DNA from 3 places in the Arthrobacter sp. alpha11c genome. Region 2 is predicted to be linked to each of the others. Evidence: riboswitches for the same ligand, from Rfam matches in the RefSeq annotation. Region 2 holds a riboswitch; each other region holds the start of a gene.

Region 1 (4,346 bases), 670 kb from region 2:
AACAGCTGCAGCGTGCTGCAGTGTCTGAAATTCCGGACTTGCTACTTAACGCCCAACAACTCCTCCACAGTTCCGATGCCGAAGAACAGCAGGAAGGCAGCTGCCACTGCCCACATCAGGGGGTGGACTTCACGTGCACGGCCCTGGAAAGTACGGATCAGGACGTAAGAGATGAAGCCCGCGCCGAGGCCGTTGGCAATGGAGTACGTGAAGGGCATGAGGGCGATCGTCAGGAACGCGGGGATGCCAACGCCCCAGTCCTGCCAGTCGATCTTGCCAACCTGGGACACCATCATGAAGCCCACCACCACAAGCGCAGGTGCCACGGCTTCGAATGGGACCAGGTTGATGAGCGGCGTGAAGAACATGGCCACCAGGAAGAGCAGGCCCGTGACAATGGAGGCGAGACCGGTGCGGGCGCCTTCGCCAATGCCCGCGCCGGATTCAACGAAGATCTGGTTGGACGAAACGGACGCGCCGCCACCGACGATTGCGCCCAGGGCATCAACCTGCAGGACGCGGTCCACGTTGGGAATGTTGCCGTGCTCGTCCACGGTTCCTGCCTCGTTGGCCAGGCCCACCATGGTGCCCATGGCGTCGAAGAAAATGCTGAGGAGGATCACGAAGGCCAGCAGCGCAGCAGCCACAAATCCGAGGTGTTCAAAGGCGCCAAAGGGGTTGGCTTTGCCGATCAGGGAGAGGTCCGGAGCGCCCCATTCGGAAAGTGTGGGGGCCACCAGGGACCAGCCGCGCGGGTTGACGTTCTTGCCGTCGAAGCTGGGACCAATGTGGAGCGTGAATTCGAGGATGGCGGCCAGGGCGGTGGACACCACGATGCCGATCAGGATTGCGCCGCGGACCTTCCGCACCACCAACGCGATGGTCAGGATCAGGCCGACAGCGAACACCAAAGTGGGCCAGCCCATCAGCTTGCCATCCACGCCAAGGCCGAGCGGGACCGTGGTGCCGGCCGCATCCGGGATACGTCGGACAAAACCGGCGTTGACCAGGCCGATCAAGGCGATGAAGAGGCCAATGCCTACTACGATCGCCGTCTTGAGCGCTTCCGGGACGGCCCTAAATACGGCCGTGCGGAATCCGGTGAGTACCAGGATGAGCATGGTGACACCCGAAAGCACCACGAGCCCCATCATGTCCGGCCAGGTCAGCTCCGGGTGGGAGGCAACCGTCACGGCCACGAACGCGTTCACTCCCAGGCCCGTTGCGACGGCGAAGGGGTGCTTGGCCCAGGCGCCCATGAGGATGGTGAGGATGCCCGCCACGAACGCAGTGGTGGCCGCTACGGCCGTGAAACCGAGCGACGCCCCGCTCGAGTCTGCCCCGGAGAGGATCAGCGGGTTCAGCACCACGATGTAGCTCATGGCGAAGAAGGTCGCGAAGCCGCCACGTATTTCCCGCGAGTATGTGGACCCGCGCTCGGAGATCTTGAAGTAGCGGTCGATTGCAGAACCTTGTTTAAGCATGAAGGTCTCCGGGGATCGGGGGAGTTTGCTCTCAAATCCTATGCCCGCTGATGTGGGGCGTTGGGACGATTCGCCTAGTCTGTAAGGAAGCCAACACTAGGAGAAACCGCCCCATGCGTACCAGCCGCCCGCTTCTGGCCGCCGTCGTAGCCGCTCTCGCTTTCGCTTCCGCGTTGCTGCTGGGAGTCGCTCCGGCCTCCGCGCATGACGTCGCCGAATCAACAACTCCGGCCAACGGTGCCAGGGTGGCTGAAGTGCCGGCGTCGGTGTCCATCACGTTCAACAACCGGCCGCTTGCCATCGGTTCGGGCGTGACTGTCACCGCTGGGGGCGAAAACTGGGCAGATGGCGCAGTGGAAATCATCGACAACATGGCTGTCCAGAAGCTGCGCCCGGGCGCTCCAGCCGGGGAATACACGGTGGTGTGGCGCGTGGTCAGTTCAGACTCCCACCCGATCGAGGGAACCTTCAAGTTCACAGTTTCCGGGACAAGCACGACGACGGCGAGCGGCTCAGCAGGCGCCTCCCCCTCGGCTTCGGCTGCTGTTCCGACGGCGGGCACAGCAGCCCCCGGTACGGAAAATACTGAGCCGGCTCCGGCAGCTTCCCAACCCTTCCCCTGGAGCATCGTTGGCCTCGCTGTGGTGGCGATCGGTCTCGTGATCTTCCTCGCTGTTACAGCCCGCAAGAAACTAGCGGCTCCCAACGACGCGGATGACGAAAATTCCCCGGAATAGCAGGGTTTTCTACATACTTGCGAAGATCTCGAAATGGTCACCACGACACGCCAAAACTGAACTTCTCGTTACGTAAATGTGACTTTGAGGTGATCTTCCCGTACGGTTGTACCTGTGCCTGTTCCACGTAACGGGCATTTCCGGGCTGATTGCCTAGCTCTGCCGCAGTCCGGAATCCGTTCGCAGACAAACCTACGGCAGAGACGGGGAACCCATTTTGGCCCGCTTTAAGAGCGCGCCTTGGGGTGAAGTCACGAAGCTTCCGCTGCACAGCGGGGGATAGTGGCCGGGTGACTCCCATCCGAATCCGACAGCTAACCTCGCAGGCATCGGGAGAGGCTCTTTCATGTCTTCACGCATTCTTCGCGGCCGTCGTAAGGCGGACAGCGTACGTCCTAATCCGTTCATCTCCATCTCCAAGGCTGTTGCCAGCAACGCATCCGGCGCAGGTCGCCAAGCCGCTGTCATCGCAGCAGCTTCAGGCCTCGTCCTGACGGGTTCCATCGCTGCCCACGCTGCAGAGACCCCCGTTCAGCGCGACTCCAGCCCTGCTACTGTCGCCGAGACCGTCACTGAGGGTCCCACCAAGGTTGTTACGGCCGCATCCACGGCCACCATCAACTTCGAGCGCCCCGCGGTTGCTTCCGTAGCGGCTCCCGTTATTGAAAAGCCGGCCCCCGTTGCTCCGGCCCCGGTTGCCAAGAAGGCCGCAACGGCTACCGTCCAGGCCGCTGCAACCACCACGGCTACCGCTCCGGTGGCAGCCGCGCCTGCTGCTGCAGCTCCGGCTGTTGGTGGCGTCAACGCCGCTATGGTCGCCTCGGCTTACGCCCAGATCGGCATCGTGCAGGACTGCACCGCCATGGTGGAAAGGGCCCTCGGCTCCGCAGGCATCCCGGTTGGCGACCTCGCACCCATGCAGTTCCTGAACTACGGCAAGGTTGTCAGCGACCCCCAGCCCGGCGACATGATCGTCCAGTCCGGCCACGTTGCCATCTACATCGGCAACGGCCAGGCCATCAGCGGTGGCATCAACGGCAACCAGACGGGCATCCACCCGATCAGCTGGCTCACCGCAACCGGCCCCATCACGTACGTACGCGCTGGCGCCTAAGCATCACGCTCCAACTCAAAGGCCGGTGCCTTCGAGGACTAACGTCTTCGGGGGTACCGGCCTTCTGAGTTAACTTTTGTTCGTTTTAGGAACAGGGTCCGGTTTGCTCGACGGTTTCTCAGCCGAGTTTCCAGGCAAGGGGTTCTAGGCGAGGGCGATGCCGGGCCCGGCCGGGAGGGCAACCTTGGATGAGATCGCTTGCCCCACTGCCTTGGCTTGCCGTAGTACTTCCTTGGGCGTGGGTGTAATAAGTTCCCCAACGCCCACCAAGTGCATCCCGACGGCACGCATGGCTGTCACAAGGTTCTGGCCTATGGCGATTCCCAGGTCGGCAAGCATTCGGCGCAGTTGGCTCTGGGCACAGCGCGTCACCACGATGTGGTCTGCCAGGAGAACTCCGCTGGCTGTATGCACGGCCCATTGCCGTGGGGTGGATTCAAGGGGGCCATAAACGCTCAGCCCAGCCTTCATTCCGGCTGTGTTCAGGCTCGCGACGGGCCCATATCCAAGCTGCAAGGACGAGTCGCCACCCAGGAAGTCCAGACGAACAGCGCGTGTGGTGGTGCGGACATCCAGGTGATGGCTGGCGGCGTAGTTGCGCAAATGGCGCAGGATCTCGTTGCGTTCCTGCATTGCCGCGGGGTCTGCTGCGTCGCAGCGCTGAAGCATTCCCGTGTGGACAACTGGTCCGGTGGTCGATAAAGCGCCAAAGCCATCCAGCACGATGGAACCTACGCCATAGCGGCTGAGCTCGCTGGCAACAGCCAGACCGGAGAGACCGGTGCCGATCACCACGGTAGTTGTCCGTTCCGTGACGGAATCAGGAGTGAGTGACACTGCTTGGGTTCCTCCTTGACGTGTGTGCCTTTCGGCAGCGCGTGGGATCGCGTCCGAGTTCCCCAAGCGGCCGCAAATAAATGGCCGGGTTGTGTCCTAGGACACTTTTGCCGGCCATTCGGTGACTCGAACACTACCGAACTTTTTCTGCCATGGATAGCCTCCGCGACAGCG
Region 2 (4,346 bases):
GCCGAGGACAACCTCGTAGCCCTCAGGTGCACGGAAGAACTGGCTGAGCCCTTCGCGGACCGAACCCACCAGGTTCTTGACCGGCGCCTGACGGTGTGACGTGCCAAGAATGGTGGTCGATGCGGCAGACAGGGCCTGGACCTGTTCCGGGCGGACCTTGGACGGTCCCGCGCCGAAGCGTCCGTCCTTGGGCAGCAGGTCGGCGGGAATAGTGATGCTGTTGTCGCTCACGTATGGCTCCAATGGGTATCGGTTAGAGAGGGGGAGGTGGGCAGGTGGCATCGGCTGCCCCTTCGACTCCCTCATTCTGCCTGACCGGACCCGCCGTCAGGAATCTGCGGTTGTCATAGTCCGCCACGTGGAATGCCGGACCACCACGGGCATCGCGGCGCGGGGAAAAATTATCCAGAGTAATTCCAAATAAGCTAGGCTGGGGTTGACGTTCCTGAGGTGTCGGTTGCACGCCGTCCACCTTGGCTGGGACGCGGTACGGTGGAGATTACGCAAGAAATGCGTTCGAGGAGAGCTGAGCTGGATGACGGATCTGATCGATACCACTGAGATGTATCTTCGGACCATTTTGGAGCTTGAAGAAGAGAACATCGTGGCTCTTCGCGCACGCATTGCGGAGCGTCTGCGGCACTCGGGTCCCACGGTTTCCCAGACCATTGGACGCATGGAACGCGATGGCCTGGTGATTGTGTCCAACGACCGCCACCTGGAGCTGACCGAAGCCGGGCGCAAGCGGGCCACCGAAGTCATGCGGAAGCACCGCCTTGCCGAGAGGCTCCTGGCCGACGTCATTGGTCTGGACTGGGCGTACGTTCATGACGAAGCATGTCGCTGGGAGCATGTCATGAGCGAACGGGTGGAACGCCGGCTCTATGAGTTGTTGGAGCACCCCACCGAGTCACCGTATGGCAACCCCATCCCGGGTTTGGAAGCGCTTGGCGGCCTCGCCAGCCAGCCCCTTGCCCGCTTGGACGTGAACCTGCTGCATGCGATGGACGGGTACGCTGCCGATTCACGCGTAGTGGTCAGCCGCCTTGCTGAACCCATCCAGGTTGAGCCCGAGCTCCTCACCCAGCTCGACGAAGGCGGAATTCGTCCTGGCGCAACTGTCTCCTTGGAACGGGTGGGGGAGTACATCTCCGTCCGCGTTCCCGGCATTGAAGGAGCGCTGGAGCTGCCTCCCGAGGTAGCTGCGCACGTCTTCGTCGCCGTCAGCTGACTCTGACTTTCCCTCTGACCGCGGGGAGTGTCAGATCTCACTTTGGGATGGTCGGCGCGCGTGTGACCTGCGGATTTCCGCGACTGATGATATGGGGGCCACCCACAACACGGTCGTTTGGAAAGATAACGAATTTATTACTGCGGGCTTTAATCACCTATAGTTATCTACTAGCGCCGATACCAAAGCGTTACCTGATCTGGAGCCGAGCTCTGCCAGCAGATCAGGTGTGTCATCAACTACTGGCAGAGGCGGGGGAACCACAAGCGGCTGCCTAAAGAAGCAGCCTTGGGGTGAAGTCCGCAGCAGAAGTGCCTACTAACGCAAGTCCTCCCGGGGATACCTGTGTGCCGTTTGCGCTTCGTGCGGACCGGGTCTTTGAACTCTCTGACCCGAATCCGACAGCTAACTTCGCAGGCTTTCCAGAGAGGAACAGAGTTTGACATCGCAGAACGTCAGGGGCCGCCGCCGCGCGTCCGGCCCCGCTGCTGAGCTACGGCCAGCCCGCGCCGCAATGGAGATCCGGCCACGCGACACCCCGCGTCAGGTGCGCCGCCGTAAGAGCCCGTTGCGCCAGGTAGCCGACTTCGCCGCAGCCAGTGGTGTCGGGCAGAAGGCCGGTGTCGCGCTTGCCGCCACCGGACTTGCCCTGACTGTAGGCCTGCCTGCCACAAGCCCCGTCATGGCCACGTCCGAGTCCGGACAGGCCGAGGCGGCCCTCTCCGTGCCCGGTGGCAGCCAACCGGAAGTTTCTGCAGCAGCCTCTGCCAAAATTGATTTCAGTCGTGCAGCAGTCGCTACCGCCGCTGATCCTGACGGCAAGCTCAAGCAGTTGCTGAGCGCCCAGTCAGCGGGGAGCATCCAGCGCGCCTCCTCACTTGGCACCTTGGGAAGTCCGCTGGACAAGCTGGTCACGGCATCACCGTTTGGCTACCGTGTCAGCCCCCTTACCGGCGGCACCGGTGACTTCCACCGTGGCCAGGACTTCGTGGCCCAGTGCGGAACCGCCGTTCACGCGGCGGCCGCAGGCAAGGTCACGTTCGCTGGGTGGCATGAGTACGGCGGAGGCAACCGCGTGGTGATTGATCACGGCAACGGCCTCGAGACCACGTATAACCACCTGTCGTCCTTCAACGTCAAAGTGGGACAGACTGTCAGCCGCGGCGATACGGTCGCGCTGAGTGGCACCACAGGAGCTTCTACGGGCTGCCACCTCCACTTCGAGGTCCAGGTAAACGGCGAGGTCGTAGATCCCATGGGCTGGCTCTGAGCCAGTTGATGGTTGCCTCTCGCATCCATGACACGCCCCGTGACCTGAATGTGACATTCACGAACATCTGTTGTACCGTCTAAAGCGCATCGGCTTTTTAGGGGGCCGATGCACTTGAGTGGATTGCCTAGCTCTGCCACCACTCGAGGTCCGTTCGCAAAAATCGTCTGGCAGGGGCGGGGGAACCAATTTTGGTCTTCGAGTCAGAAGACCTTGGGGTTAAGTCGCAAAAGCTTCCTTGAAGCCGCGCGGCCGGATGACTCCCATCCGAATCCGACAGCTCACCTCGCAGGCATTGGGAGAGGCTACCTTCGTGTCATCACGCACTACCCCTGCGCGCCATCGCGCCGAATTGGTTCGCACGAACCCGTTGAACACCCTTTCCAAGGCTGTCTCAACCAATGCAGGCACCGTAGGCCGCCAAGCCGCCGTTCTGGCCGCAGCCTCGGGGCTCGTTCTCAGCGTTGGACTCCCGGCCCAGGCCGCTGACACCGACGTTTCCAAGTCGGAATCCTCCAGCACCCAGCAGTTGGTCGCCACCGCAGTTGTTACCGCGGAGCCCACCGCAACCGTTTCCTTCGAGAGCCCCGTTGTGGCTACCAAGGAAGCTCCCAAGGTTCAGCGGGCCTCCCAGCGCACGGCAACCGAAGACCAAGCGAACGGCACCCTCGGTGCCCTGTCCTCCAAGGCCAAGGATGCCGCTTCAAGCGCGGCAGCCTCAGGACTTGCAGCAATTGCCTACACCGGCATCGGCCACCCCTACGTTTGGGGCGGCACTTCCCCCAACGGCTGGGACTGCTCCGGATTTACCCAGTGGGTTTACGCCCAGGCCGGCATCAGCATCCCCCGCGTCAATGCCTGGACGGTCATGACCCCCACCAGCACCCCTGCGCCTGGCGACCTCGTCGTGCAGAACGGCGGAGCCCACGTGGGCATCTACGTCGGTAACGGCATGATGATCAGCGCTTTGAACCCCAGCCAGGGCACGCTCCTGCACTCCGCGGCCTCCACCGGCACGTCCTCGTTCTACACCCTCCGCTAGAAAATCCCATTCGGGGTAAGCCAGCATGCCCCCCAAGTGCTGGCAGCCCATAACCCGCGTGCGACCCCACCGTGCGCGGATACGAAAAGAGAGTAATCATGACCAGTGCAAACAAGGTTGCACGGCATAGAGCTGAGGCCCCCAAGACCAGCTCACTTGCCGTCATTGCAAAGGCTGTCAGCGACAACGCCGGTGGCGTTGGCCGTCAGGCAGCAGTGATCGCAGCTGCGTCGGGCCTTGTCCTGACCAGCGGCGTTGCTGCAAATGCTGCGGACACCAACGTCCAGCGCGAATCTACGTCTGCGTCCACCCTTGACGTGCAGTCGGTTGCCCAGGCCACCATTGCTGCCGATTCCAGCGTTGCCATTTCCTACGAGCGCCCCGTGGTCAAGACTGTGGAAGCCCCCGCTCCCGTCGTCGAGAAGGCACCTGCCAAGGAAGCTCCGGCTGCCGGCGGCACCGCTACTTTGGCGGTCAACACTGATGCGTCCGCGGCCAAGGCGCCTGCTGCGTCCAGCGGCCTCGGTGCGGCTATCGCTGCAGCGGCCTACGCTCAGCTCGGCGTCACGCAGGACTGCACCATGCTGGTGACCAACTCGCTGGCCGCCGTCGGTATTCACTTCCACGATTGGCCGGCCGGCTACCTCTCCCTCGGCCGCACGGTCAGTGCAGCTGAAGCCCAGCCTGGCGATCTCGCTTACTATGCCAACGGTGGCTACGGCGGAATGGCACACATCGCTGTTTACGTCGGCAACGGCATGGCAGTCCACGGTGGATGGAACGGATCCACCACGGCACTGTTC
Region 3 (4,346 bases), 220 kb from region 2:
GCCATCACAGTAGCCCATGACCGCGAGGCCTGGGTGCATGTGGATGGCGCATTTGGGTTGTGGGCGGCGGTCAGCCCGAACCTGCGCGGGCGGCTGGCCGGAGTAGAGGCGGCCGATTCGTGGGCCACCGATGCCCACAAAACATTGAACGTCCCGTACGACTGTGGCTTGGCCATCGTGTCCCGGCCGGAAGCTCTGAGACGGGCCTTCAGCATCCATACGAGCTACCTCATTGCAACGGAGACCGGACTGGGCGATCCGTTCGACAAAGTTCCGGAACTGTCCCGCCGAGCCCGGGGCATCCCGGTGTGGGCTGCCCTCCGACAGTTGGGCCGGTCCGGAGTCATTGCCATGGTGGACAGGCTTGCGGCTAACGCCCGCGCGTTGGCGGAGGGCCTGGCGGAGATCCCGGGTGTGGAGATCCTGAACGACGTCGTTTTCACCCAAGTATCGGTCTCCTTCGGCAGTGATGACCGCACGCACCGGGTGACTCAGCGGCTCATGGCCGAAGGGATCGTGTGGATGTCGGGTTCCTCATGGCGAGGACGTGACATCCTCCGGATTTCGGTGAGCAACTGGTCCACCGACGCAGGTGACGTCGCTGCCTCCATCGCAGCCGTTAGAGGTGCGGCAGAGGCCGAACCGGAAGCATAGGGCCGTCTCGCTTACAAAGCCGAGCGCGCCTTTTCCAGGTAGGCCATCAGCCCGGCCAACTGCTCAGCGCTCCAGGGCAGTCCCGCGCTGATGGCCTTGCTGTTTTCCTGCCAGGCTGCACGCGCTGCGGCTTTGGTGTCCTCACTGGAGTGGAACATTGAACCGATGCCGTCCCATGAGCGTACCCATTCGTGGACGGAGGGGTCGGTGACGGGCGTCTTGGCTTGGACGTGTGCCAGTCCTTCTTCCACAAGGGCAGCCCACTGCTGCTTGGCGGCTTCGACTTTTTCTGCGCCGAGTTCTTCCCGCTTGTCCGCGAGTTGCTGGCGTTGTTCGGCTGTGAAGTTGTTTTCGAGCACGGTAATCATCTCCAACGTTGACATGAATTGTTCAGGGGTGGGCATGGCGCGTCCGTCCATGCGTGACAACAGCTCGCCCAAACGGTTTTGGAGCGCTTGGAGTTGCCGGGCGTGCTCCTGCACATGGACCAGCTGCTGTTGGAGGAGGCCTCGAAGGGACTCCAGATCATCCTCCGGGGTTTGCAGCGCTTTGCCGATGGCCGCGAGCGGAAGGCCCAGCATCTGAAGCGATCTGATCCGGTATAGCCGGCGAAGGTCGCCCTCCGAATACCGGCGATGACCGGACGCTGTCCTTTGGCTTGCGGACAGCAGCCCGATCTCGTCGTAGTGGTGGAGCGTCCGCACGCTGACGCCACACGCTGTGGCCAGCTCACCGATGCTCCACGGTCCGGATCCTCTTGTTCCCGTCATGAGCACAACGCTAAGTCCTGACGTAACGTCAGGTGCAAGTCGTCGTCACCTGAACGCGAAAACCGCCCCGGTTCCCGCCGTTAGCTGCAGTAATCACTGCTGCGACGGCGGAAAACGGGGCGGTAATCAGGCCCTGCACGTTTGAGCCCGCTGGGGTGGGCTCAAACCTGCCTATTGAGTTGGCTTAGTACCAGTTGTTGGCCAGGTGGAAGGCGAGGGCTGCCGAGGGGGAGCCGTAGCGTTCCTTGATGTAGTTCAGGCCCCACTTGATCTGGGTCTGGTAGTTGGTCTCCCAGTCAGCGCCGGCAGTTGCCATCTTGGAAGCCGGCAGGGACTGCACGATTCCGTAGGCACCACTGGACGCGTTGGTCGCCGTGGTCCGCCAGTTGGATTCCTTCTCCCACAGGGTGTTCAAGGCAGTCATTTCGCCCGGACCCCAGCCGTAGTTGGCGAGGATGCTGGCGGCGTATGCCTTGGCAGCAGCGGGATCGTCCACGGCCTTGGGAGCTGCGGCAGCGGCCGCGGCTGCAGCGGCGGCGGCATCGGCAGCCTGCTTGGCGGCTGCATCAGCGGCAGCCTTCTCGGCGGCGGCCTGTGCGGCAGCAGCCTGGTCGGCGGCGGCTTTCTCGGCCGCAGCCTTCTCGGCAGCAGCTGCTTGTGCGGCGGCAGCTTGGTCTGCGGCAGCCCTGTCGGCTGCGCCCTTCTTGGCAGCGGCATCCAAAGAAGCAGAAATTTCCGCTGATTTGTTGCTGATCTGGGCGGTAGCCTGCGTCTCGGACGCCTGGCTCGTTTCGGGGAGATTGAATGCGGCGTTTGCGGCCTGGCCGAGCGATGCGACGCCCAATGCTGCGGCAACGACTCCTGCAACAACGGACATTCGTTGCCCGGTCTTGCCGCGGCGTGCAGCGTTCTTCAGAACGGTTTGCGACTTCGTCAGGGGAGCATTGTGTTCGTCACGGTGACGCGCGGAAGGGCGCGTCTGATCGTTGAATTCAGACATGTGTGATTACCTCTCAGCGCCTGCGGAGTTAGCTGTCGGGTTCGGATGAGGTCATCCGGCCGCGCGCGTAGCTGCGGCTTCACCCCAAGGGCAAGGAAAGTACTGTGCCCGGAGACTCTGGGTCCCCCGTCTCTGCCTCGAATGAGAACGGAACTCCGGGAAGTGGCAGAGCTCGGCGCATCCCGGGTGTGGGCCAGTTAGGGGCGACCCACCCTTTCGAAGGTACAGGAGGTTTCGGCTTAAGTCACATTTGGGTAACAGAGATCACGTTCACGGCGCGTCATGTTGCCTGATTCGTTATATGCGTTCGTTCGAAGCTGTGGGGAAGCGAAGAGCGAATTCCGTGCGTCCCGGCTGGGACGTTACTTCCACACTTCCGCCATGCGCCTGGACGATGGATTCGACGATTGACAAGCCCAATCCGGAGGTTCCTTCCGAGCCTGATCTCGCCGCGTCAGCCCGGGCAAAACGCGAGAAAATACGGCCTTGGAACCCAAGAGGAATACCAGGCCCGTTGTCAGTGACCGTGACCACCGCGCTACCGTCCGCGGAAAGCGTGACGCCTGTGACCACCGTGGTACCTGGATCGGTGTGCTTGCGGGCGTTGGAGAGCAGATTGGCCAACACCTGATGCAGCTGGGTTGCGTCCCCGCGCACCGTAATGGGCTCGTCAGGGAGTTGGAGCTTCCAGATGTGGTCCGGTGCCATCACCTTTTCGTCGCTGACGGTCTCGATCACCAGCTGCGTCAGGTCCACATCCGTGACCTTCAGCGGCTGGCCTTCGTCCAGGCGAGCCAGCAGCAACAGGTCCTCCACAAGCGTGGTCATGCGTTCAGACTGGCTCTGGACCCGTGCCAGCGACTTCCTGCCGTCATCCGTGAAGTTCTCCGTCATACGAAGCAGCTCGGTGTATCCGCGGATGGCGGTCAGCGGCGTCCGGAGTTCGTGGGAGGCATCGGCAACAAACTGCCGGACCTTGGTTTCGCTCTCCTGACGGGCTTCCAGGGCCCTGGAAACGTTGTTGAGCATTTGGTTTAAAGCGTGGCCAACGCTGCCCACTTCAGTTCCAGGATGGGAGGCCGACGGCGGTACGCGCACCGCGAGTGCCACCTCACCGGCGTCGAGGGGAAGGCGCGATACTTTGGTTGCAACCTCCGAGAGTTGCTCCAGCGGGCGCATGGTCCGGCGGATGATGACGGTACCGGCGAGGCCGATCAGCACCAGGCCGCCCAGGGAAACAAACACCATGGTCCAAACCAGCGACGCCTCGGCGTTTTGCTTGTCAGCCAACGGCAAGCCCGTCACAATGACGTCGCCGTAGGTGGTCTCAACAGCCACCAGCCGGTAGTCGCCGTTGGACAATGAACGGTCCACAGGCCGGTTGTCGCGGGGGAGTGAGAGCAGGACCTGCTTGTCTTCTGCCGAGAGTGCGACCCGGCGACCGTTTGCGTTTAGCAGGCCCGAGTTAATAACGCTGGAACCATCGATCCTCGCGTTGAGGGTCCCCGCGCCTTGGCCGCGGGCCTCCAGCGGATCCGGCCGACCGCTTGAGGGAAAGTTCGACGGCGGCCTGCCGAAGTCGTTCGCGCGGCTTGACGCCTGCTCCAACTGCTTGTCGAGCTGCTTGTTGAAGTACATGTCCATGGAGGCGTAGCTAACCACTCCAACTGCGCCACAAATGGCAACCAACAACGCCATCGCCACCAGGACCAACCGCGTGCGCAGATGCCAGGTGGAGGGATTGAGCCAGTTCCGCTGGGTCTTGCGGGTTGCTCCTGAAGGGGTGGACAAGATTCAGTCCGCAGGCTTGATGACGTAGCCGGCGCCACGGATGGTGTGGATCATTGGCGGGTGGTTGGCTTCGATTTTCTTGCGCAGGTAGGAAATGTACAGTTCCACGATGTTGGCCTGTCCGCCGAAGT

Evidence for each region. A riboswitch is a leader RNA that binds a small molecule or an ion and turns the genes downstream of it on or off. The one in region 2 is predicted to bind cyclic di-AMP.
Region 1: it holds a riboswitch for cyclic di-AMP, as region 2 does, so the genes downstream of both, ACTAQJ_RS14960 (NlpC/P60 family protein) here and ACTAQJ_RS11775 (C40 family peptidase) in region 2, are expected to answer to the same signal.
Region 3: it holds a riboswitch for cyclic di-AMP, as region 2 does, so the genes downstream of both, ACTAQJ_RS12750 (aggregation-promoting factor C-terminal-like domain-containing protein) here and ACTAQJ_RS11775 (C40 family peptidase) in region 2, are expected to answer to the same signal.

Annotation. Positions count from the first base shown of each region.
Region 1 is NZ_CP196747.1:3,272,257-3,276,602, reverse strand. It holds gene ACTAQJ_RS14970 (NCS2 family permease) at 42-1,484, opposite strand; gene ACTAQJ_RS14965 (copper resistance CopC family protein) at 1,598-2,221, shown strand; cyclic di-AMP (ydaO/yuaA leader) riboswitch at 2,396-2,564, shown strand; gene ACTAQJ_RS14960 (NlpC/P60 family protein) at 2,568-3,335, shown strand; gene ACTAQJ_RS14955 (FAD-binding protein) at 3,480-4,172, opposite strand.
Region 2 is NZ_CP196747.1:2,603,129-2,607,474, reverse strand. It holds gene serC (phosphoserine transaminase) at 1-231, opposite strand, end outside; gene ACTAQJ_RS11785 (iron-dependent transcriptional repressor DtxR) at 536-1,231, shown strand; cyclic di-AMP (ydaO/yuaA leader) riboswitch at 1,435-1,664, shown strand; gene ACTAQJ_RS11780 (M23 family metallopeptidase) at 1,671-2,501, shown strand; cyclic di-AMP (ydaO/yuaA leader) riboswitch at 2,647-2,810, shown strand; gene ACTAQJ_RS11775 (C40 family peptidase) at 2,815-3,543, shown strand; gene ACTAQJ_RS11770 (NlpC/P60 family protein) at 3,642-4,346, shown strand, end outside.
Region 3 is NZ_CP196747.1:2,821,967-2,826,312, reverse strand. It holds gene ACTAQJ_RS12760 (pyridoxal phosphate-dependent decarboxylase family protein) at 1-654, shown strand, start outside; gene ACTAQJ_RS12755 (MerR family transcriptional regulator) at 666-1,424, opposite strand; gene ACTAQJ_RS12750 (aggregation-promoting factor C-terminal-like domain-containing protein) at 1,609-2,424, opposite strand; cyclic di-AMP (ydaO/yuaA leader) riboswitch at 2,430-2,587, opposite strand; gene ACTAQJ_RS12745 (sensor histidine kinase) at 2,722-4,215, opposite strand; gene ACTAQJ_RS12740 (response regulator transcription factor) at 4,219-4,346, opposite strand, start outside.